2 regions of the Halotolerantifilum yawarlongkerapense genome follow, and region 2 is predicted to be linked to the other one. Evidence: predicted binding sites of a transcription regulator. Region 2 holds the regulator's gene; the other holds the start of a gene.

Region 1 (12,293 bases), 770 kb from region 2:
AGACTGCTGCCTATCGCTCCATTCATCACTATATCTCTTTCCACAACTATTACAAAACCTACTTTTACAGGTGAATCCAATTATCTTTTCTTCGGCGCAATGGGTACACTTATATTTGATATACCCTCCTTTTGGATCTCCACATTCGATCATCTTCTTCACTTGAGATTGAATCTGCTCTCGTTGCGACTCTGGAAACTTATGGGCATTTTCTTTCCAGAAGTCTGCAAAGTGATCCCTGAAGATATCTTTTATTCTGTATTTGGCATCAACAGTTGTTTTCATAGTATCAGTTTATCTTTCCTCTCTACTGATGCCAACTACTTATTCTCATTTCATCCACATCTCTTTGCGCATGCTATTTCCTAAGCTATGAAAAAAGCCGCCCGAAGGCGGCTGTAAGACAATTTTAATTTCGGATCAGACCATGACTTCACAGATGGCATTGGCAAAGGCCACCGGATCTTCGACGGGAAGTCCCTCGATCATCAGGGACTGGTTGTAGAGAAGCATCGTGTAGCGCTCGAATTTCCCCTCATCCTCTCCGTGGGCTTTCTCGAGAGCCGTGAAGATCGGGTGCTTGGTGTTGAGTTCCAGCACCTTATCCGCTGTCACACCGCCGCCGTCAGGCATCTGCTTGAGGATTTTTTCCATCTCGATGGAAAGGTCGCCCTCGTTTGTCAGACAGACGGGGTGGCTTTTCAGGCGTTTGGAGACGCGGACGTCTTTGACCTTGTCGCCGAGGATTGCCTTCATGGCCTCGAAAAGGTCTTCATGCGCTGCCTTTTCCTCTTCGGTGACTTCTTCTTCGAAGGGTTCACCCAGATCACCGCTGGATACAGAGCGGAACTCCTTGTCCATGAAGGTACCGAGCATCTTGATGGAGAACTCGTCTACCTCGTCGGTGAAGTAGAGGATCTCGTATCCCTTGTCCTTGACCTTTTCTGTCTGCGGCATACGATCGATGCGTCCGATCTCTTCACCGGAGGCATAGTAGATGTAGGGCTGATCGTCGGCCATGCGATCGACGTACTCTGCGAGGGTGACCAGTGCTTCCTCTGAGGAGGAATAGAAGAGCAGGAGATCCTTGAGGAAATCGCCGTGCTGTCCGAAATCGCTGTAGACGCCGTACTTCAGCTGACGACCGAAGGACTCGTAGAAGGTCTTGTATTTGTCGCGGTCCTTCTCAAGCATCCGCTCGAGCTCGTTTTTGATCTTGGTCTTGAGGTTCTTTGCGATGAACTTCAGCTGACGATCGTGCTGTAGCATCTCACGGGAGATGTTGAGCGACAGATCTTCTGAATCCACCATTCCCTTGACGAAACTGAAGTAATCGGGCAGGAGGTCGCCGCATTTTTCCATGATCATGACGCCGGCCGAGTAAAGTTCCAGCCCCTTCTCGTACTCCTTGGTGTAGTAATCGTAGGGCGTGCGCGAGGGAACGTACAGGATGGAGTTGTAGCGCACCGATCCGTCCACCTTGATGTGCATGTGGGCGAGCGGATCGTCAAAACCATAGTGCTTCTCGTGGTAAAAGTTGACGTAATCTTCATCTTTCAGCTCGTTCTTGTTCTTGCGCCAGAGGGGCACCATACTGTTGAGGACCTCGGTTTCTCTGTAGGCCTCTGTGGCCCCCTCTTCATCGCCCTCCACAGGGCGATGCTTCTCTACCTCCATACGGATGGGGTAGCGGACGAAGTCTGAGTACTTCTTGACGATGCGCTTCAGCTCATGTTCCTGGAGGAACTGGTCGTAGGTAACCTCGTCAGCGTTTTCCTTCAGATGCAGGGTGATCGTGGTCCCCACGTCTTCCTTCTCGTGGGGTTCTATGGTATAGCCCTCGGCTCCCTCCGACTCCCACTTGTAGGCCTGGTCGCTCCCGTGGGCTCTAGAGATCACCGTCACGCGGTCGGCCACCATGAAGGCGGAGTAAAATCCTACGCCAAACTGACCGATGATGTCATAACCGTCCTTGGCCAGGTTGTCCTTTTTGAAATTGAGCGAACCACTCTTGGCGATAACGCCCAGGTTCTCCTCGAGCTCTTCTGCGTTCATGCCGATGCCCGTGTCGGAAATCGTCAGCGTCCGCGTCTCATTATCTACGGTGATGTCGATGTGGTAATCTTCTTGGTTGAACTGGATCGACGCATCCGTGAGCGCTTTGTAGTACATTTTATCGATTGCATCGCTCGCATTGGAGATCAGCTCTCGCAAGAAAATCTCAGGGTGCGTGTAGATGCTGTTGATCATCAGATCCAGCAGACGCTTGGATTCCGTCTGAAATGCCTTCTTTGTCATCCTCATCTCTCCCTTTTCTCGTTACTGTTCACGTTTCTTATTAGCACTCATCAATATTGAGTGCTAAACCACTACTATGATACGACATCTGCGGTGGTCCTGTCAATGGAAAATCCGCTATCCTACAGATGATAGCGGACCCAAAACAATCCGAAGGTCGTTTCGATTTCGATGTTCTTTCTCGCGCTCTTGAGTGCATCCCTGATCGTCCTCCGCTCCTTTTTCTTTAGTTGAGCCGTGGCGAGAAACTGCTGGAGGTCATGCCACTCGCCGTAGAGATCCTGCAGACCTTTCAAAACCTCTATCATCTTAGCCCGGTGGCGGCTGCGGACGAGCGATGACTCGACGGCGTAGCGTAGGTGCTTGATCATCACGCGGCGCTCATGCCAGGATTCTTCCGCCAGGATCGCTTTCGGATCGAGACGCTCAAGTGCTTGTGCCAAGGGGATCAGTTGTGCCTGTTCGATCGCCTCTCTTAGGTCCTTCTCTGAAATTCTGAGTTCCTGAAGAAGCTTGGAGGCTCTCTTCTCCTCCTTCCTTTTGTTTTTTTTCATGCCGGCCAGTCGCTTTGGTCCGAGGTAGGCACGGGCTAAGGCGAGATTTACCGCGGCCTCCCGCGCAGGTTCGAGTGCTCTGGACAGCCTTTTGAGGGGACGGATTATCTCTCCATCGCACTTGGTGGCCCCGAGAACGGCGCGCAAGCGACGGCAGGCCACGCGTAGATCGTGGACCCGGTCACCATCTAGTGTTGAGCCTTGCATCTGAGCCAAGCCCTCCAAGGTATCGTTCAAGTACTGCCGGCACCGACGGGGATCCCCAAGAACAGGTCCTTCTAGGAACAGAGCTCTCTCCGCCCGAAGGAGCCGGTAGGGATTGTGGTCATCGAGGGTGCCTGCCTCCCGCTGCGCAAGGCAATCGGCATCTTTCAAGGCCTCGTCCATCTCAGCATGGAGGCGGTCTTTCTTGGTGTGATATCGGATGGCCGAAGCAATGGCATCGATTGTTTCTTGTTCAAGGCCAAGGGCACTCAGTTGATGGCGAGCGATCTTTGCACTGCGTTGACTGTGTCCTTGGTCCTCCCCGCTGTAACGTCCCATGTCGTGAAGCCATGCGGCCATCTGTAACTGGTCGCGATCGAGGTGACGACGGACGGCAAGGATATCGCAAAATCGCACGACGGCCAGTACATGTGCTCTTTCTTCCGCCATTAGATCGGAGGGTAATTTTCTAATTTCAGCCATGGCGGTTATCGCCACGTCTTCGATGATCTTCTTATCGATCATAGGATCACCTCTCTCCATTTGTTCATATTTACCCCGAAACGGCCGGTTCAAAGCGTCTCATCGCGCCAAGCGGCAAGAGACATGATTCTTCTCGCCAACGACAGAAGACCAGGCATCCCCACCAAGAGACACCTGATCTTTGCTTTTTTTGTTTATTACGATTCCACGGGCTCCGCCTCACTGCGAAGGGTGTTCTTTTTTTCAGGACGCTCTTCATAGAAGACTTCAAAGTCCGGATCCACCGTTCCGATGCCCATGTACCTGGCTTTATAATCCTTGAGCAGATCGGAGAACTTCGGACTGAGGATGGCCAGGGCCACGACATTGGCGAAAATCGGAAGCGCCGTCGACATGTCGGAAAAGAGCCAGACCGTTGTCCCGGGGAAGGCGAAGTATACGGCGATCATCACGAGCGCTAAACCCGGTAAGGGATAAGTCCATTTGTAGATGGAGAGAATACGTTCCTTGGCCTTTGACTCACCGATCAAATAGCGGACCACGACTTCCATCTGGGCATAAAGGCCGCTGGCAGTCGTGATACCAAAGAAGAAGGTACCGATGGCCAGAATGATTCTTCCGAAAGAGCCGATGCCTGTTTCGAAAGCCGTCAAGGTCAGTTCTGCTCCTGATAGACCGGAGTTCCATTCTCCCGTGACGATGATGACAAGCGCTGTGATCGTACAAATGAACAGGGTGTCAACGGTCACTTCGAATATGCCCAAGATCCCCTGTTTCACTGGGTGGGCTACTTTAGCAGAGGCGTGGACCATAGGGGCGGAGCCCCAACCGGCTTCGTTTGAGAAAACGGAGCGCGCCATCCCTGTTTTAATCGCGTGACTGAAGGCAGCCCCACCAAAACCACCGATTGCTGCAGTGCCCGTAAAAGCGCTCCCGAAGATCAGTCCGAAGCTCTCTGGAACCAGCTGGATGTTCTTTGCGATGATAAAGAGTCCGGCTCCAAGGTAGAAAACAATCATAAAGGGGACGACAAATTCCGCGATACGTCCTAGTCCTTTCAAACCACCTGAGATCAGTAGGTAGAGAATGATCGTAAAGGCAATGGCCACGGGAATCATGTTGAAATCAAAGGTAGTGGCGATGGCTTCGGAAACGGTATAGATCTGAATGTTGATGAAAAAACCCACTAGGAAGCCGAAGGCAAAAAGGGCGCTGAGGGCTTTGAAAACACCGTGCATTTTTTTCTGTAGACCGATGCCTTTTTTCATGTAGTAGTTAGGTCCACCGTAGGCTGAACCGTCCTTATTATGCGATCGGTAGTGCACAGCCAATGAAATCTCGCTCATCTTGATGATCGTGCCGAGAAGACCGGCTACCCACATCCAGAAGATTGCACCGGGACCTCCAATGGCGATGGCCGCGGCGACACCCCCGATGTTCCCGACCCCTACGGTTGTCCCCAGGGCAATGCTCATCGCTTGAAAAGACGAAATCACACCCGCATCTGTATTTTTTCCTGAGGGCATAATGGCCTTGGTCGCTTCACCAAATGCGTGTTTCACAAATCGAAACTGAAAGAATCCATTTTTCACGGTGAGAAAAATTCCGATTGCCAAGATCGTGACGACCAAGGGAGTCCCCCAAAGAATTTCCCAAACGATAAATTCTACTGTTGCTTGAGTCATGATATCCTCCTTTTGCTTGTCTCCACCCTAAGGACCCCTCTTTGGGTCATCGGTGGATGCGTAAGCTGACGCAGTTGCTTGATCCCTTTCTTGCACGCCCCCACGTGCACACCCACTTGCTAGAATCTCAAGGACAGACAACTGAGTCCGCCATCGAGTTTGCGATACTCCGATGTATCCACTACGACCACATCGTATCCAAGCGCTCTGATCTTCTCCTCGGTTTTCGGATAACCAGCGGGAACGATCACATGATCATTGACCCAAATGCAATTGCAGGCATAAGCCTCGTCTTCCGGCACCACTATCTTATGGAAGCTCTCGAACTGATCGGCTGTGATGAATTCTCCACCGACAAGGAGATGGTTGTTCTCCAGATAGGCAAGACCCGTTTTAAGGTGTAGCATCTCCTTCATCTCCACCGCTTCACCGGTCATGCCGAACGTCTCGAGAATCTTGATGAACTGGTCGATGCCCTCTTGGTTGGTTCTCTCCGAAAGTCCAATGTAGAAATGGTCACCCACCATCATCACGTCGCCCCCGTCTAGGGTACCGGGTGACTCAATGCTTGCGATCTTCTCTTTTGAGTAGAAGCCTTCGATCGCCGTGCGGATGTACTCCTTCTCTTCGTTTCTCGATGCTGCCCCTGGATTCGTTATGATCGCACAGTGGTCCGTACACACGGCTACATCCTCTACAAAGCAGGAATCTGGATAGGACGTAAGTGCCTCGAGGACAAGCACCTCTACGCCACATTGTTTCAAAGCCTCGATGTATCGATCGTGTTGAGCCAAGGCTAGCTCGTAGTCGGGTTTACCGAGTTCAGGGGCCGATGTGATTCCTTCGATCATGGACTTGGCCGGACGTCTGACGATGGTCTGTTTAAACATAGTTTCCTCCTTCATTCTCGCCTCCCCTTCAATGGGGGGCCTTGTCGAGTAGTTTTTCTATCGCTAACAGAACAAGTGACGGTGTTCGATGAAAGGCATCTTCTTTCAAGACACGCTCGCTGATCTTGTGAAAATCCTTTCCCCAGGGACCGATGTTGATACAGGGCATGGCGTTCTTTGCGATGCTGGCAAAGGGAAGGAAATACTGTCCACCGTACAAAGGCATCTGCTGTGCCACGTTTTTCTCAAGAAGATCCACCTGAGGTGTTTCGAGAGAGGCGTAGCTTAGATCGGAGATGCCCGTGAAGTAAGCCTCTAGTTCGTAGGACTGTTGAAAGTGGTCCCTTGCATAGGCGTCGATCTTTTTGTACAGGCTTTCGATTCCCTGGCGATCATCCTGTCGATCCAAGTAGGAGACGCTCGGGTAGTAGGGTGGCTGGACCCCGATCACAACCAAGGGGATTTGCACACCGATTGCATCGACCAGCGTATCGACCAGTGTCCACGTGGCCTTTGCATAGTCTGTGTCTCCCGCGATCAATCCTCGCTCGGCCTCACGCAAGGCCTCTTCATAGACATGGACAAAGGCCCCACCGTGCAGCTGCTCACCCTCACAGAGCAAGCCGGAAAAAGTCATCACACGAGGGGACCACTTTTCGTAAGGAAGCACCCGCCCTGTCTTCTTCGCATAAAGACCGATCGCAGCATGGACCGCTTTGCCTTTCGTCTCTGTGGCCTGCTTGGCTATGTCCACCAGCTGTTGCAGGAGTTGACCGGGCTCATTGGTCAGTGACAAAACAGAGAGGCATCCATAGGCCGACAGCGGCATGGAGACATCGTACTGGCCTTTGCTATCGCGAAGCATCAACCAAGTGGGTGGTGGCGCCATTTCGCCGACCTCCGGTCGTTCGTCGCTAAGCGCGGGGTTCATCTCGGTTCGCGTGACGATTTCAGAGAGTATTTGAAGGGGATTAAAACCTTCCGGACTTTTTCCCGCGTGCGCGAGAACACCCCTGACATAGACAAAGGGTAAGGTCTTGCCGACAGATCCACCGGACACAATGCCGATGCCCTCATTTTTTCGCTGGTGCGGTTCTGTGTTCAACAGGCATTTGAATCGTAATCCATGCTTCTCTTTCAATTGATCGAGCAAGAGAATGGCCGAGCGCATGCCGGCCGACGTATTCTCCTCATCGGGAACAGCGATCATGATCACATTACCTGTGAAGTGAGCCAGTTCAGCGATCTTCTTCATGAGCACCATTTGAATGGCCCCACCGGCTTTCATGTCCGCCGTACCTCGACCGAACAGCCATTGACCGCTTTCGAGGTCTTCCCTGGCCTCAGGACTCAATACCTGTGGGCTACGAGCGAGTTGGGACATCAGAGCTTTCGGTTCAAAGGCAAGGGCTTTGTACTCGAGAAAGTCCTCGACGCCGACCACGTCGTAATGGTGAACCATCACGACAGTATCGGGGCCGTCCCCCTTGATCATTGCCCATGCTACCTTCCGCTCTAATGGATCTCCTGAGACCTCGAACAATCCTAGCAGGTCGGGATTCGCCTGAAAATAGGACTGGGATCGTAAGTACTCATGGACGAACTGAGCCGCAGCACTTTCCCTACGGGTTCCTGTTTGAGAGGGAATCGCTACGTAGGCAAGGAGTAACGTTTCGATCTCCAGGGCATCGATTTGAATCCCATCCATATCGTTATCCTTCTTTCATAGGCGGAGCAAGGGTGCGCTTAGACAGGTCGGACCACCTGTACCTCGATAGGAAACCTCTTTTCCGGGATAGGTGTATACTTTGCACCCGGCTTCCTCGAGACCTCTCTTGACGGTGTCGTTTCCTTCGATCATCAGGGCCACTCGGGGGCCCAAAGCGAGTACGTTGGTGCCGAGAGAGTCGTACTCCCCATCGGGGGTTTCGATCAGCTCCATCCCACGATCGATCAAGTACTCCCTGAAAAAAACTGGCATATACTTGGAGTATACGACTGCCAAATCTTGATCGACCATGGAAAGCACGCTCATCAGATGAAGACAAGCTTCTTCTCCGTCGGCGTGGGGCATGGGCACCACGATGATCTCCTTGACGATGCCTTCCGTCAGCTTCCTGAAGGCCGCGATTCCAGCGTCGTTCGTACGGTATCCTCGGCCGATGGCCACGGTCTCATGATCAAGCCAAACCACATCGCCGCCTTCGATCTTTGCAGGCGCTTCGATCGTACCCAGCGTTGGGATGCCTAGGTCCTCGAGGTAGGCTCTTGTCTCTCCCGCTTCCGCAGAACGCCTCACTTTTCCCATAGGAAAGTAGATCGCACCCTTGCTCGTCATCTTCAGTGGATCGTGTGCGTAAATGGAGTCCAGTCCCACACGATCGCTTTCAGGTAGATAGAAACACGCTACTTGTTCCTTGTGAAGGATCTCTTCAAAGATCCTGTACTCCTTTAGCACCTCATCGAAGTTCGGGGTGCCTATGAATCCATACTCGGGAGACTGTTCATCGAGAACAGTTTGACTCTTAAACGCGTCTTTCGGGTGCTTGATCAATACTTTTTTCAACTGACCTGTCATCGATTGACTGCCGTACATGCCACCACTCCTTATGTATACAATATTTTATATATAATATATAACTCACTTACAGTTTACGTCCATTCCGATTGCCATGTCAAGCGATTGAGTGAATTTTCTGTAAATACACAAAATACAATATACATAAAGCCGCAAAAAAAGAACTGATCCCAAGACCAGTTCTGTTCATATTAAGATTTCCATCTCCGCATAGCGTACATTCCAGTGGATGTCCCTTACGAATCGTCTCAGTGCCTCGCGGTCCCCTGCTTCGAATAGAGTGAGAATCTGCCTGTGCTCTTCATTGGTGAGCTTGAGCGCTTCACGGTAGCTGGCTTCGTCTTGCGTTCCATTGTAGGATTGCTTGATCAAAGTTCTTTTCAGGCTACCCAAGATACGAATCAGATCTTCATTTTCACTCGCCTGAATAAAGACATCGTGAAATACGTTTTGAAGCTGGTAATACTCATCGTACTGACCCTTCATAATACGGGCATCCATCCGATCGACTAGCTCGCCTAAGAATGGCAGATCGACAGCTTCTTTTTTATCCAGACACTGAATAAAGGCCAGGGCTTCAAGCGCTCCGATGATTTCGTAGATATTGTTCGCCCGTTCTACCTTGATTTCTCTGACGACAAATCCGCGCCTCGGAATTTGCTCAATACACCCTTCATTGCTCAGTTGGATCAGTGCTTCTCTGACCGGTGTTCTAGAAATTTCCAACGCATCGCAAATCTGATTCTCATTGATTTTTTCTCCCGGCTTCAACTTTTGCGTACGAATCTGGACAGAAATATAATCATATACGATATCTTTCAAAGATCGATATTTCAATGCAGGTTCCCCCCATATCCTTTTCTAGCTCATATTTTATCATATTTTACCATAGTAGCAAAGCCCGCTTCGAGCAGGTAGGTGCCACAAAAAAGGTTTTCGTTGTAGCACTGGTCCGGACAATACCGCAGTCGCTCTACACCAGAGGGTCAGTACACAACAAGAAAGATACCCTCGCGAGAGGGTATCCTTGTTGTCATTCGAAGTACTTCACGATCCCCCGGCTCAGGGCGGCGGCGAGTTCTTCTCTTCCGAAGTCGCTCATCAGGTATTCGTACTCACCAGCGTTGGGAACAAAACCCATCTCCACCAGTACCGCAGGGAAGGCCGTGGACCGCACCACATAGAAGTTGTTCTCATTGACGCGGCGGTCCTTTCGCCCGATGGCGATGGCTTCACGCTGGAGCAGGTCGCCGATCCCCCGTGCGAGCGGATGTTTCAGATGGGTGGAGAACCCCTGGATCTGCGTGATGTCGCGCTCGGCCCCAATACTGTTGGCATGGACCGAGAGCATGAGATCCGGCTGCTTCTCCAGTTGCTGCTGCAGGCGCTCCGAGAGGGATAGGGCTTGGTCTACTTGGCGGGTCATGATCACCGTCGCCCCCAGATCCTCCAGGCGCTTCTGGAGCTTTGTGGATACACCCAGGTTAATGTCCTTTTCCGTCAGCACATCACCCGACAGTCCCCTTGCACCCCCATCGCTACCACCGTGCCCGGGATCGATCATGATCTTGATGCCCGACAGCGGTAGTGGACCGCTTTGAACAACCGGACGCTGGTGCAGATGGAGGACCAAGGTCTCCCCTTCGCTTGTGAAATGATAGCCGTCGATCCGAGCGGAAGGGACAAGCGACAGCTTCATGCGATTGCCGTCAACCTGGATTTCGCTCACAAGCGGGCTCGTCGGGATCGGAACACCGCTTAGACGGGTGGTCTCGGGAAACGCTAGCGTCAGTACACCAGAGGCATAGGTGGCCGTGGCTCTCGGCAGATGGGTGAAGTCGAAGCGAAGTGTGGATCTGTCCGTCGCCATCCTTTTCAGATCGAAGGTTAAACCTCCGGTTTTCTGCGTCAGGGCCACATCGGACAGCTTGACCCATCGTCCGTCGGAAAAGCGCACCATGTCAGCATAGAGCGCATCCACGCGGTCCGTCATACCACGGGTCATGATCTCAGCCGAGCCACCGCTTCTGGTCGCGTTGAAGTAGCTGTCGACCCGGTCGCTTCGCATCTCACCGTAGTAACCGGCCGATTCCCCCAGCACGAAGAGCTGGGCCGTGGATCGAAGCGAGGAGGTCTTTCCCTTGAAGGTCATCTCGAATACCGGTGAACCCAGAGAGCGAAGACCGGTGGTACTGGTCGCCTTGGGGAAGGTATAGGTGGCCTTGTAGGTGGTGTTGTAGATAGGACCACCGTAATCAAAGGTCGTCCCGGGGGTCATCACCAAGGAATCGTCCCCCACGATCGCCCGCACCTTGGCCCCGATGGGGGCCATCACACTGAGGGTCATCTCTTGACCTGCTTCGTACATCACGATCCCCTCAGCAGGATCCATCGATGTGGCTACCAGAACCGGTGCTGAGACGGGCGTTGGCGTCCAGGACGAGCCGCCCTTGGTGATCGTCCGCGTCACAGAGCGGGTCCCCTGCGTAAAGGTAAAGCTATTGGCCCCTGCATCGAGGGGGACGTAGATTCCGAAGTATCCCGAGGCCGTGCGATCTGCGATGATCCGGCCGTTCATGACCAGCGGTTTCGAGGGATCCGAAGAACCGGCCAGGTAGTAGCCATCGGACTCGGTCCTGAGATCGTAGGACGGGAGCGAGAGGATAAGCGACGTACCTGTGGAGGCCGCTGCTAGCGGTTGGGTCGGTGCAGGCTCGGTCCCCCCATAGTGGTCCGCCACCGCTTCGAAAACCCTTGGATTGTTCAAAAAAGAGCGGTAGCTGAAAAAGATACTACCGTCGACTTCTCCCGACGCCTCGTTCATGCGGAGTTGTCGCAGGAGCTCCGAGGCACCGTACCAGGGATCAGAAGAAGAAGCGCCCACCGTACGGTAAGCGGCCTGTCCGATGTAAAGAGCGACATCAGAACCGCGGACCTGTTCGCGCCACCAAGACTGAAGAACGCCATAGTCGGCGATTTCAAAACCATTATGCCAGTAGATCTGCGGGGCGATGTAGTCCACATAGCCGCCCTCGATCCAGGCCAGGGTATCGGCATAGTGGGCGCTGTAGGAACTGTTGCCGCGTGTGGCGCTGCCACCGGGCACATCCTGCTCATTGGCCCAGATGCCAAAGGGACTCAGCCCGAAGGATACCTCGGGATCGAGGTCTTTGATCCGGTCGTAGACCTGCTCGATCATGCGGTTGACATTGTCCCTGCGCCAATCGTCGCGTGAAAGGTTTCCCCGGTTGAGAAGCGCGTAGCTCCGATCGTCATTGAAGTCACGACCGGGGTAGAAGTAGTCATCGAAATGGATCCCATCGATGTCGTAGTTCTCGATGATCTCGGCCACACCATCGGCGATCAGTGCTCTCACCGCTTCCTTTGCCGGATCGAAGTATAGGTTGTTCCCGTGGGCGACCACATACTCCGGGTGCTGCCTCACGATATGATCTTTTGAGAGGGAGTCTAGAGCGTCGTTCAAATTCCCCGTGGTGGACCGCGTCACACGGTAGGGATTGATCCAGGCGTGCAGTTCCATACCGCGGGCATGGGCTTCCTCGGTCCAGAAGGCCAGTGGATCGAACCCATCTGCGGGTGC
Region 2 (12,293 bases):
CGTCCGGCATCCTTCGTCGCCTGACGCTGGGCGTCGGTGAAGTAAGCCGGTACCGTGATGACCGCTTCACTCACCTTTTCACCGAGGTAGCTCTCAGCGTCGGCCTTTAACTTGGCCAGAATCATCGCCGAGATATCCTGTGGCGTGTGGCTGACCCCATCGATCTCCACGTGGAAATCATGACCCATTTCACGTTTGATTGATGCGATCGTGCGATCGGGGTTCGTGATTGCTTGGCGCTTGGCCGTTTCCCCTACCAGTCGCTCACCTTTTTTCGTGAAGGCCACGATACTCGGTGTCGTACGGTTACCCTCCGCATTGGGGATAACAACCGGTTCTCCACCCTCTAGGACCGCCACACAAGAGTTGGTCGTCCCGAGGTCAATACCTATAATTTTTCCCATGATTCATTTCCTCCTTCGTTATTTCGCGACTTTTACCATCGCGTGTCGAATGACTTTGCCGTTCAACGTATAGCCTTTTTGCAATTCTTCAATGACCACTTCCGAGTCCGCGTCCTCCGCGTCCTCCGTCATCACCGCATGATGCAGTTCTGGATCAAAGGGTGCCCCGACGGCTTCAATCCGCTCGAGACCGTATTTGTTGAAAATATCTTGAAAGCTCTTCTTGATCTGTCGAAGCCCACCGAAGAACGGATTCTCCTCTTCGTCTGCCTCGAAGGCTTGTACAGCACGCTCAACATTGTCCATCACCTCGAGCAAATCGAGAAAGACCTTTTCATTCGCAAATTTGTAGATATCCGTTTTTTCCTTTTCCGTGCGTTTTTTAAAATTTTGAAACTCTGCATTCAAACGCAGGAAAGCATCCTTTTGTCGGTCGACCTCTGCCTGTAACTTACCCAGATCGCTCGTCTCCTCTGCTGTTTCCGTTGTCTCTCCCGAGACATCGGTTTGTTCCACCTCGGCCGCTTCTTCACGATCGATGTCCTTTACCTTCTCTTTTTCTTCCATCAAAACCTTCACCACCTTACTATAAATATATGCCCGCGAAAATGTCCGTGAGAGTCTCGCGGATGTATTCAACAACGCTCACGGCAGAACCGTAGCGAATGCGCGTGGGCCCCAGGATCCCCAGCGTACCACGTACCTCGTCGTTGAACCGGTACTTGGCCGTGATGATCGAACACCCATCAAAATCCTCGTGACCGATCTCCTGACCGATCCGTATGCTGATTTCTTCTTCTTCGATACTCTGGATGATCCGGCTGAGCTCACTCTCGCCATCGAGATTCTCCAGTAGGGCCCGCGCCTTCACCACATCCTGAAACTCTGGGGAGTTGAAAATGTTGTTCGTCCCATCGTAAGTGATGTCAAGATCATCCATCTCCGAAAGAAGAGTTTTCAAAAGCGGTATCAAGTAATCGATGATCGGGGCGTATTCCGGATGCCTCGCCTTGAGCTGACTGAGCTTGACCATCTTGATACCATTGAAGGATTCCCCGGAGAACACATTGACGAGGTACTTCGATATCTGATCGAGAATCAACTGATCCGTACCCTTGAGGGGAAGCGGTCTCACTTTATAGATCCCACTGTCCGAGACCAGGATGATCAGAACCTTCTGGTCGTCGATCTTGACGAGCTTCACATTCTCCAGCTTACTCTTAGAAAACTGAGGCAAGGTGACGAAACTCACCAGACCCGTCAGTTCCGCCATGATCTTGGCAGACTGCTTGAGCACATCTTCTACTTCGATCACCCGCTTGGAGAGCAGACTTCTGACCAGTTCCTTCTGTTCGCTGCGCAGAAGCGACTGTTTCATCAGGTTGTCCACGTACAAACGGTAACCGAGTTCGGATGGGATGCGCCCTGCCGATGTGTGCGGCTGGGTCAAGTAGCCGAGCTCTTCGAGATCCGCCATCTCATTCCGGATCGTGGCTGAGCTCACGCCCAGTTCATATTTTTTAGCCAGTGTCCTGGAACCAACCGGATGAGCCGTGCTGACGAAATCATCGATGATGGCTTTTAGAATGCGGAGTTTCCGCTCGTCAATCGTCATAAGATCATCTCCTGTTAGCACTCAGGTATGTCGAGTGCTAATACCTCTGTACATAAGATAACATGCACTCCGGACCTTGTCAAGGCAAAAAGAAAAGGCCCTGGGGCCTATAGGAAAACGATAAAAACGCGATTGGACAGGTCTCTCCCCCTGGAGGTGAGGCGCAGACGTGTCCCCTCGCGAAGGAGCAGACCATCGCGCATAAGTTCCTCCACCTCACGGCGTCTGCCCGCCAGGGGATCGATGCCGTACCGCTCTTTCATCTCTCTGAGATCAATACCCTCCTGCAACCGAAGTCCCAGGATCATCGCTTCGAACAGGCGCTCCTTGCGATCGATCTTCTCACGCTCAACAATCGGTAGGGTCTCGTGAACGGTCAGCTCCTTCATGTAACGGGCTAGATCCGACGTGTTGGCGTACCGATGGGTTCCGAGATCTCCGTGGGATGCCAAGCCCAGCCCGAGGTAGGGCTCCAGACGCCAGTACCCGGTGTTATGCTTGCTCTCGCGTCCGGGCAGTGCATAGTTCGAGAGCTCATAGCGAGCGTATCCTGCACGCAACAAAGATGCCTCCACACGGTGGTCCATCTCACGATCGCGTTCTTCCTCCTCAACAACACCCTCGTGATCAAAAGGTGTCCCTGGCTCCACCTTCAGACTGTAGACGGAAATGTGCTCTGGGCGGAGCTCGATCACTTCGTCGAGCGTCCTATCGAGCATTTTCAGATCTTGTCCTGGAAGACCGATCATCAGATCCAAGCTGATGTTCTCGAAGCCCAGCTTCCGTGCTCGGTGGTAGACCTCGAGGAAGGTTTCCCGATCGTGCAACCTGCCGAGTCGCTGCAGCAAGGCCTCATCCAGAGTCTGCAGTCCGATGCTCAAGCGATCGACCCCCACCTCACGCAGCGCCACCAAGAATGCTTCCGTTGCCGACTCTGGGTTCACCTCCACAGTGAACTCCCGAAGTTGCGACAGATCGAAGGCTTCTCCTAGACCCGTCACCAAACGCCTGATCCGCTCTGGACCAAGAACGCTGGGCGTTCCCCCACCGATGTAAAGGGTCGAGGGTGTATCGATCCTCCCCCTGTAAAGAGAGGCCTCCGTCAGGAGGGCCTCGAGATAGAGATCCATGGAATTGAGCGCCGCGGTAGAGGCAAAATCACAGTAGCCGCATCGCGCCCTGCAGTAGGGAACGTGTACGTAGATGCCCGGCATACGCGACCTACTTGCTCTCGTCGAACTTGAGCACCGCGAGGAAGGCCTGTTGGGGCACATCCACATTACCCACCTGGCGCATCCGCTTTTTCCCCTCTTTCTGTTTCTTGAGGAGTTTCTTTTTTCTAGAGATATCTCCACCGTAGCATTTGGCAAGGACATCTTTGCGCAGAGCGCGAATGGTCTCCCGGGCGATGACCTTGTTGCCGATGGATGCTTGTACAGGTATCGCGAACATCTGACGCGGGATCACATCGGCCAGGCGCTCGCAGATCTGTCTGCCGCGCGATTCAGCCTTGGACCGGTGTACGATCAAGCTGAAGGCATCCACCGGTTCTTTGTTCAGCAGGATATCCATCTTGACCAGATCCGACACCCTGTATTCCTTGAACTTGTAGTCGAGGGATCCGTAGCCGCGGGTCTTCGACTTCAAAGCATCGAAGAAATCGTAGATGACCTCGTTCAGAGGCAGATCATACTCGAGCACCACGCGGCGCTCGTCGAGGTAGTCCATGTGGACCATGTCCCCCCTGCGCTCTTGACACAGCTCCATCACGTTGCCCACGTACTCGTTGGGTACCATGATCCGCGCTTCCACGATGGGTTCCTCCGTGATTTCGATCACCGTGGGATCTGGTAGGTTCGAGGGGTTCTGTACCATGATCACCTCGCCGTCGGTCTTTGTCACCCGGTAGATAACGCCGGGTGCCGTGGCGATGATGTCGAGGTCAAACTCCCGTTCGAGCCGCTCCTGGATGATCTCGAGATGCAAGAGACCCAAGAAGCCGCATCGAAAACCGTAGCCCAAGGCTGCGCTGGTCTCCGGCTCGAAGGTCAGGGCGGCGTCGTTGAGCTGGAGTTTCTCCAGGGCATCTCGAATATTATCCATATGCTCACCTTCGGCAGGATACAGGCCACAGTACACCATGGGCGTCGCCTGTTTGTAACCGGGTAGCGGCTTTTCTGTGGGTCGATCCACGTGTGTGATGGTATCCCCCACGCGACACTCCTTGACGTTCTTGATGCTGGCCGTCAGGTAACCCACATCGCCGGCCTCCAGCTTGTCCGTTGGAATTGCAGCCGGAGTGTACATCCCTACCTCCGTGACCTCAAAGGTTTTCTTCTGTCCCATCATCAGGATCCGGTCGCCTTTTTCCACGGTTCCCTCTAGGATCCGGATGCTGGCCACCGCACCGCGGTAACTATCGTAGTAGGAATCGAAGATCAAGGCCTTGAGCGGTGCTTCGGGTTTTCCCGTTGGTGCGGGCACGCGTTTGACGATGGCCTCGAGCACATCATCGATGTTGAGCCCTTCCTTGGCACTGATCCTCGGGGCATCTTCCGCCACGATGCCCACCAGATCCTCAATCTCTTCGATGACTTCCTCAGGACGTGAGCTCGCCAGATCAATCTTGTTCAGCACCGGGAAGATCTCGAGGCCCTGGGCGTCGGCCAGATACACATTGGCCAGCGTCTGTGCCTCCACCCCCTGTGTCGAGTCCACCACGAGGAGTGCACCCTCACAGGCCGCCAGCGACCGAGAGACCTCGTAGGTGAAGTCCACGTGACCCGGCGTGTCAATCAGGTTCAGGATGTACTCTTCTCCATCCCGTGCCTTGTAGATCAAACGCGTGGTCTGCAGTTTGATCGTGATCCCACGCTCGCGCTCGAGATCCATGCTGTCGAGCACCTGTTCTTTCATCTCGCGTTCGGTCAGCGTACCCGTGCGCTCGATAAGCCGATCGGCCAGGGTGGACTTCCCGTGGTCGATATGGGCGATAATACTAAAGTTTCGAATCCTCTCTCGTCTGATCATAAATGTTCCGGCCCGCAGGGCCGATCCCTCCTTCTATCTATCGTGAAATCGTCACAATCGCATACTCCCCTTGAGTATAACACAAAGTCTCCCGTTTTTGTATCAGGACCCACCGCCAAAGTTATCGACAGGTGATGATTTCTCTTGCACTTTACCTGCCCCCGTGTTAAAATACTTTTGTTAATCGAATGGGGAGGTGAACAACTTGGCAAATATTAAAGCCGCTAAGAAAAAGATCAAAGTCATCAAAAAGAAGACAGCGATCAACAAGGGCGTTAAGACGGGGATCAAATCAGCAGAGAAAAAGGTCTTCGCCGCTATCGACGCCGCGAATTACGATGAAGCCCTCGCTGCTTTCAAGTCTTTCGAAAAGAAGGCAATGCGCGCAGCAGACAGAAACATTCTGCATAAGAACAACGCTGCACGACGCATCTCCAGACTGGAGAAGCGAATCCAGGCCCTCAAGTAAGACTTTGAACGAGCGTTTGATATTCCCCATCATACAGACCGTTTCATTTTCTCGAGAGAATGAAAAAGCGTGCCAAATGGCACGCCTTTTTTCTTTTTTGAACTTATTTTTCTCCAGCCAGTTCAAAGATGAAACGTTCGATCCGCTGGACCGGTTGGACGCGGGTGGACTTCATGTCGCGCTCCACCTGCACCGCCAGCTCTAGAGAACGCCTCAGGCCGGGAAGGTCGCGTCCTGCCGACTGATGGCTTAGTTTCTTGGCCACGTAGGGGTGGATCTCGAGCTTCTCAGCGATCAGTTTCGGTGAGAACCCCTCCTCCCGTAGTATGGCCACCTTGTTCATCAAACGGTACTGGCGCACGATCATGTAGGTGATCATCATCTCGGCAGCGCCATCGGCGAGCAAGGCGTGAAAGAGCAGGAGTGCATCTTTCGCCCGACCTTCGCTCAGCGCATCGGTGAAGAGAAAAATATTGTGCTCAAGGGATGGTTTCACCTCTTCGATCACCATCTCGTCCGTCACGCGGGGCTCTCTGGTGGCCAGGGCGAGTCGCTCCACCAGGTGCTGGAGATCGTAGAGGGTCACCCGGGACCCGTCCTGGGCGTAGCCCGTGCGATCGATCATCGACCGAAGGGCCGTGGTGTCGATCGTCTTCCCCCGTCCCTTGAACTGCTTCGAAAGCCATCCCGTCAACTTTTGCGGTGTCAGCCGATCGAAGGTCACCACTTCCCCGTGCTTTGCACAGGCTTTGTAAAACTTCCGGCGTTTGTCCACTTGCGCGAGGTACAGGATGAAAACCGTGGTCGCGCTGGGGCTCTCGATGTAAGATTCGAGTAGCGCTAGATCGAAAGTTCCGCTGGTTTTCTGCCGTTCAAGAACCACGATCTTACGCTCATCCATCATCGGAAGCGTCTCCAGTGCGTCTGTGACCTGGTCAAAGGTGGCCTCCTCCCCGAACTTTAAAAAATTGAAGGTCACCAGGGATGGCTGCAGCAGCGTGCTTTGCATCTTATCGACCACTTGGTCATAGAGATAACGTTCTTCACCCGTCATCAGGTAAACGGGCGCCACGGTGCCTTGATCTAATGCTTTGTATAGTGCGAAAATATCCATATCAATCAACTCCAACTTCATCGAGTACATAACCCTCTTCAAAGATGCGCAGGACTACGGCGCCCGAATTGGCCGTAACGCGCGTCGTCACACCAAAATAATCAAGCCGGTCCCGCACGCTGGAATCCGGCAGCCCGTAACGTCCCGAGGCCGAGATCACTGCGATTTTCGGCTGCACGCGTTCGAGAAAAGTAGCGCTGCTGCTCGTTTTTGACCCGTGATGAGCAACTTTCAACAGATCGACGCCCGATGTGATCTGGTCGACCAGCGCAAGCTCCGTCTGCCTTTCGGCATCCCCTGTGCCTAGGAAACGAAAGTCTCCAATCGTCACTTCCGTCAACAAGCTCGCTGCATTCGGTTCTTCTTCACCCTGGGCCTGCAGGAAGCGGATTGTCACCCCCTCGGCCGCGATGCCATCATCGCTACCCACCACTCGGATCGCTTGGGGTGCCGTGGCCAAAAGTCCCATCAGCGCCCTTCTATTATATAGGGTTTGTTCCGATAGATAAACCCTTTTCACATCGATCCCGCGAGCTACAAGACGTCCCAGACCACCGTAGTGATCTTCGTGGGGATGGCTTAAAATCAAGTGGTCCAGACAATCGATCCCCTGGAAAAGCAAAAGATCTCCGAGGTCCGTATACGAGCGTGCAGAGCCGGCGTCGATCAGGATGGATTCTCCAGCCGCCGTTTTGATCAGCTGGGCATCGCCATGACCCACATCAAAGAATATGATCTCGGCCTCCTGCGTTCGTCCGGCCCCTAACACGGGGAGGAGACAGAGCAAGAGGAGGACCCTTCGCACCGGGGGGAGACTGCCGGCCTCTAACCCCATGGCCAGAAACAACAGCACGAACAGTGCCACCAAGACGCCCTGCGGAGGCGGCGCCACGAGAAAATGGTAGCCGTTATCGCCAATGCGAATCACCCACCACATGTAGCCCACGAGAGTATCCAGCCAGGTGACCAAGAGTGGCACCATATTCCCTATCAGAAGAAAGCACCAGAGGAGCACCATGATCAGCGGCAAAAGGGGTAACAACAGCGGGTTCATCAGATAACCAGCAGGAGAGTATCCTCGGAAATGGTAGCTGCCGATCATCAAGGTCGTCAAAAGGAGACCAACCCCCACCGCGACGGTCTGCACCCTCTTTTTCCTTACGTAACGCTGGAGAAGGCCGATGATCAAAACCGCACCGAAAGAATACTGGAAGGCCACCTGGTCCACAGTGCTAGGACGAAAGATGACAAAGGGAAAGGCAACGAGCGCCAGCGCCGACAGGAGATCAAAGGGTCGCTTACCATAGAAGCATAGTTCTGCAACCAGCACCAAGCCCACTGCCCGGAGAAAAGAAAGGGAATGGCCGACGAGCAGATAGTAGAAACCCAGGACCCCTAGGGTGAGAACCGTCCCAGGGATACGGTTCTCAAGACTTGCCCGACGCGCAAGGCTGAAGGCGATGCCCACGTGAAGGCCGCTGACTGCGAAAAGATGACCGAGCTGGCTCGCCCGCATGGTCCTCAGATCAGCGGAATCGAAGCCGCCGGTATCACCGGTGAGCAGCGCGTAGAGAGCGGCACCCCTTCTCACGCCAAAGGTCCCCTCGAGCAGCTGCCACCAAGTGTCGAGCAAAACACCGCGCCAGCGGATGATCCCGGTGAACAAACCATCCGCCGCCGAGACAAGCTCCACTTCTTTCGAGATCGCCAGGATGCCCTTCGATCGCAAGTAGCGCCTGTAGTCAAATGACCCTGGGTTTCTGGCACCACCGGGGGCCTGATCCTCGGCCTTCACCGTGACCTTCTGCCCGGTGTAAGGCGCGAGTTCTTCTGCTTTTAAGAGAAACGACCCCACGCGGTAGGTCCCCTCGAACTGAGAAGGCCGTGTGAGGTAGCCCGACGCATTTGGCGCCGGGACCTTGGCGTTTGGCCACATGATCAACAAGAGCGCGAGGCAGACGATTGCCAGGAGGGCCCTCGCGGGAATAGCCAAGGTCAATCCCACAAGCAAGTAGACAGCAAGGGAGACCCAGAGGAGGCCGGCATGATCGGCGTAGACCAAGGTGATGAAAAGCAGCATGAAAATCAAAAGCGGACGTTTCACAGATGGATCACCTCTGTCCACAATGTATCATAATTTACATATTTTTACAACAAATGGGTAAAAAAAAAGCAGGCCACCCCGCCTACTTGTGGTGGGTGGCCAGCTTAAAAGCATCGGTTTTCTCCAGTGCGAGCAGGATCGGAAGTGCAAGCAGTCCCCCGCCCAAAGCTTGTGTGATGTTCCCGGGAATCCCCGCGAGGGCCGGAACCGCACCGTAGAGGAGTGCCTCGTAAAAATAGTATCCGCCGATCATCACCAGTCCGCCGGCGAGCACCGCCGATCCAAAGACCAGGCTGCGTTTGAGCAATGTGACCTCACCCTCACCAATAAAGCGGTGGTAGATCATGCCCACGAGAAAGGCATCGAATCCTTTGATCAGAAAAGTGGGGATCGCATAGTGCGCATACCCCGACAATAGATCGGCAAGGAAGGAACCCACTGCGGCGCTCAGACCACCGGTAACGGGTCCAAGGAGGATACCCGCAAGAATGACGATGGTGTCACCCAAGTGGATGTAACCACGCGTTGGTGTGGGCACCTGGATGATCATGGTCCCGATCAAAACCATGGCCGCCATCAGCCCGGCCAATACCAATTGTTTCAAATTCATTTTCTTCATGTGCAACCTCCTCTGGTGTATTCTTTATAACCAGTATAGCTTCCTTAAAAGGGTCAAGCAATCTATATTGTATCGGTACAAAATAAATAAAAACCCCACACGCCCTCAAATGCAAGGGATGCTGGGGTTTTTAAATTGGGTGCAATATAGCCGAATTGTACCGGTTCAATACTCATACGCCTCGCATGGCTCGAAGGTGGCCATCGATCCGATCACGGGAAGGGCCATCCAGTTCGAACAGTTCGTAGAAACAAATGTCGAGCGATCTGCGTAACCCAGGATCCCTCGGGCGGTCGATCAGACGATGGACCACCTCCTCCACCCGTGTGATCAACCGATTCTCCACCCTCAGCGCATCGGGGAGCGGGATCTCGGAAAGGGGTTTGCCGTAAAGCTCAAGAAGCTCCCCCTTCCTTTTCCCACGGTGCGACAACCAAAAACCGACGACTGAGCTGTTCAAGTACCCGAGCAGAAAACTCAGGGAATAAGGCGAACGGTAGGTACCGGTGATATAGTAAATATCCGCAGATCCGTAGTGTGATCCTTCTGAATAGGCAAAGCGATTGTATCGAGCCCGCTGTGGGCAGAGGATCGCCGGCTCCTCGAAGAGCGTTCGCTTTCTTCCCCACGTTAACTGATACCAGTGGCGCAGTCCTCGCTGCACCTCACGCCTTGCAGACAGTCGATCAGCGAAAGGGGATAGATAGGTGCGCAGGGCATCGGGAATCTCTTCCTCCACAAGGTAAAGCAGTTGGTAAGAGGGACGCTTCTCAATCCGGAAGTCCCCCAGATCGGAGTTCTTGTAAAAGGGCACGAGACAAAGGCCCAGATCGGACAAGCCCTCGAGTTCTGGTGCGCACATCTCGTGCACGAAAACGCCTTGACCCTTCCTCATCGATGGATAGCGTTCCACATCGGGTCCGCGTAGGCGGTCGAAACCCGTGACGATCCCCTGGTTGACAGCGTAGAGGTCACCGAGACAAAAACCGCGCTTCTCCCAAATCGCACCCAGCGTCCTTTTGATGGGAGCTGGCTCAAGCACCAGATAACCCTGAGGACTAAAGAGCATCTCAGGCGGCAGTTCTTCTTCATGAGCCTCCGTTAACTGTCGCGTGGTGAGGTCGTGGTAGGGTGTGACGCCGAAGATCGTGCTGTGCAGACTGGCTCCGGAGAAAAGCTGCTCATCACCGAAGTTCTCGAGATAGGTCAAACGGCTCTCTCTGAGGAGAAACGCCCTGAAGGCCCGAGCACCAGTGGCCGTGAGAAAATAACTGGTCGTAATGAAGGAGAGCACACCCTTCTCGGTGAGAAGAGAGACACCGCGGTAGACGAAAAAATAAAACAGATCCATCTTGGCCTCATATCTCCGGGCAAAATCGGATGTTGTTCTCAGCTTTCGGAAATATGCCTTGTTGTTCTTCTCGCCGAGGTATGGCGGATTGCCGACTACCAAATCAAAGGGTCCCCCCTCGATGGCTGTTAACAGTGCATCGCCGGTGTGCCCTCGTATTTCGATATCGATCCCCTCTTGCTTTGCGAACCGGTAAAGGTGAAAGCGTGCTGCCTGTAGGGCCTCCGGATGCAGGTCGATCAAGGTGAAGGCCATTCGTTCCGGGTGGACACCTGCGGTGACCAGCACCTCGATGAGCGCCACAGGAAAGACCCCCGTTCCCACCGCGAGATCGGCCACCGACAAACCGGAGAGCAGCGGCTCCACCTTGACCAGGCATTCTGTATCGCGCGTCCCCTCAAGGAAAAACCTTCGAAATTTCGTTCCAAGCTCCGGATAACGGATCCGACAAAAGTCCACGAGGCCCTCGGCGCACACGCGTCGTGCCAGTTCTGGATTCGTGTAGTAACTGCCGGACTGCCGACGATAGGCCCGATCGAAAGTGATGTCGAGCCCGTAGGCATAGGCCTCTCCGGCACCCGACGCATCGGCCTGCGTTGCCCCGTCTACCCGGAGAGCTTCATAGGCGTCCGGATAGTCCCGGTGGAATCGATTAACCATCTGCTGAACCATCGTTTCACCTCTTTTTCAAAAATTGGAAAAGAAGCTATAGCCGAAACTAGAGCTTCTTGCGTTTATACCGACCGTACCCGAGCTTCTCCACCCCTTCGATCGATTGGATGATCCGGTCTACCAGCAGATCGATGTCAGGGATACTCGTGTCCACACCTTTTTTCTTGAGATACTTCATGATGGTCACGAGCCGGATGTGATAGCTCGAGGGATTCTTAAAGTAGGGGTGTTTCATCAAGAGCGCGCGAATCTGGTTTTTGTCTACACTCTGCAGATCTACGATCTGCTTGGATTCCATCTGACTTTCCAGATCCTCCAGATACTGTTTTAAATCTTGCGTTGACGCTTTGTTGTCGATGATTTTTCGGATGTCACGGATCATGTCATCCATGTCCATGACCTTATAGGGTTCCCCCGGGTCATCATCGTCGACAAGTGTCATCAAGTCTGTCATGGGTGGTGCTCCTTTCAAAATTTCGTTATGTCCATTTTACAAGCCTTCCCGCCGCTTGTCAATCAGAGCAGATCATCCAGCGTGATCAGGTCGTCCACCAGGTGTCGGATGCTGTCCCCGAAACAAGTCGCCATCAAGGCCTTCGCCCTTTCTCGTAGTTCCGCCGTTCGGGCCTCGACCTCAAGGCGCGACTGCTCCTGTAGGACCTGCGCCACCACCTCATCGCCATCGATCAGGTTGAAAAGATCAAAGTCCTCATCCTCTAGGCCAATGATAGGCTCACATGACTTGTTCCTGGCGAAAGCACTTTCATCTATGATCTGATAGACACTCTGGTAGACCATGTGCTGCTCATCGTAGCTGAGGGTTTCCACAGCTTCGGTCAAAACGTGGTAGATTCCGTACATCAGAAGTGGATGATCCCTGACGAAATCCGCGGGATCGCCGATGAAAGAGTCGGC

Evidence for each region. The regulator HrcA, encoded in region 2, represses chaperone genes, less so after heat shock. The targets are predictions, from matches to a motif close to TTAGCACTCNNNNNNNNNGAGTGCTAA.
Region 1: a site for HrcA is predicted at 2,339-2,365, ahead of htpG (molecular chaperone HtpG). Genes of this name have one in related genera too.

What each region holds. Positions count from the first base shown of each region.
Region 1 is NZ_CP199719.1:220,953-233,245, forward strand. Features, by position in the region: gene ACULM0_RS01120 (IS91 family transposase) at 1-285, opposite strand, end outside; gene htpG (molecular chaperone HtpG) at 421-2,298, opposite strand; gene ACULM0_RS01130 (CHAD domain-containing protein) at 2,421-3,581, opposite strand; gene ACULM0_RS01135 (alanine/glycine:cation symporter family protein) at 3,737-5,224, opposite strand; gene ACULM0_RS01140 (dimethylarginine dimethylaminohydrolase family protein) at 5,344-6,114, opposite strand; gene ACULM0_RS01145 (M20/M25/M40 family metallo-hydrolase) at 6,143-7,822, opposite strand; gene ACULM0_RS01150 (dimethylarginine dimethylaminohydrolase family protein) at 7,838-8,710, opposite strand; gene ACULM0_RS01155 (GntR family transcriptional regulator) at 8,879-9,529, opposite strand; gene ACULM0_RS01160 (family 10 glycosylhydrolase) at 9,726-12,293, opposite strand, start outside.
Region 2 is NZ_CP199719.1:986,033-998,325, forward strand. Features, by position in the region: gene dnaK (molecular chaperone DnaK) at 1-404, opposite strand, end outside; gene grpE (nucleotide exchange factor GrpE) at 423-971, opposite strand; gene hrcA (heat-inducible transcriptional repressor HrcA) at 991-2,019, opposite strand; gene hemW (radical SAM family heme chaperone HemW) at 2,127-3,233, opposite strand; gene lepA (translation elongation factor 4) at 3,241-5,049, opposite strand; gene rpsT (30S ribosomal protein S20) at 5,255-5,518, shown strand; gene holA (DNA polymerase III subunit delta) at 5,622-6,632, opposite strand; gene ACULM0_RS04795 (DNA internalization-related competence protein ComEC/Rec2) at 6,634-8,736, opposite strand; gene ACULM0_RS04800 (ECF transporter S component) at 8,819-9,355, opposite strand; gene ACULM0_RS04805 (Eco57I restriction-modification methylase domain-containing protein) at 9,528-11,378, opposite strand; gene ACULM0_RS04810 (hypothetical protein) at 11,425-11,832, opposite strand; gene ACULM0_RS04815 (hypothetical protein) at 11,895-12,293, opposite strand, start outside.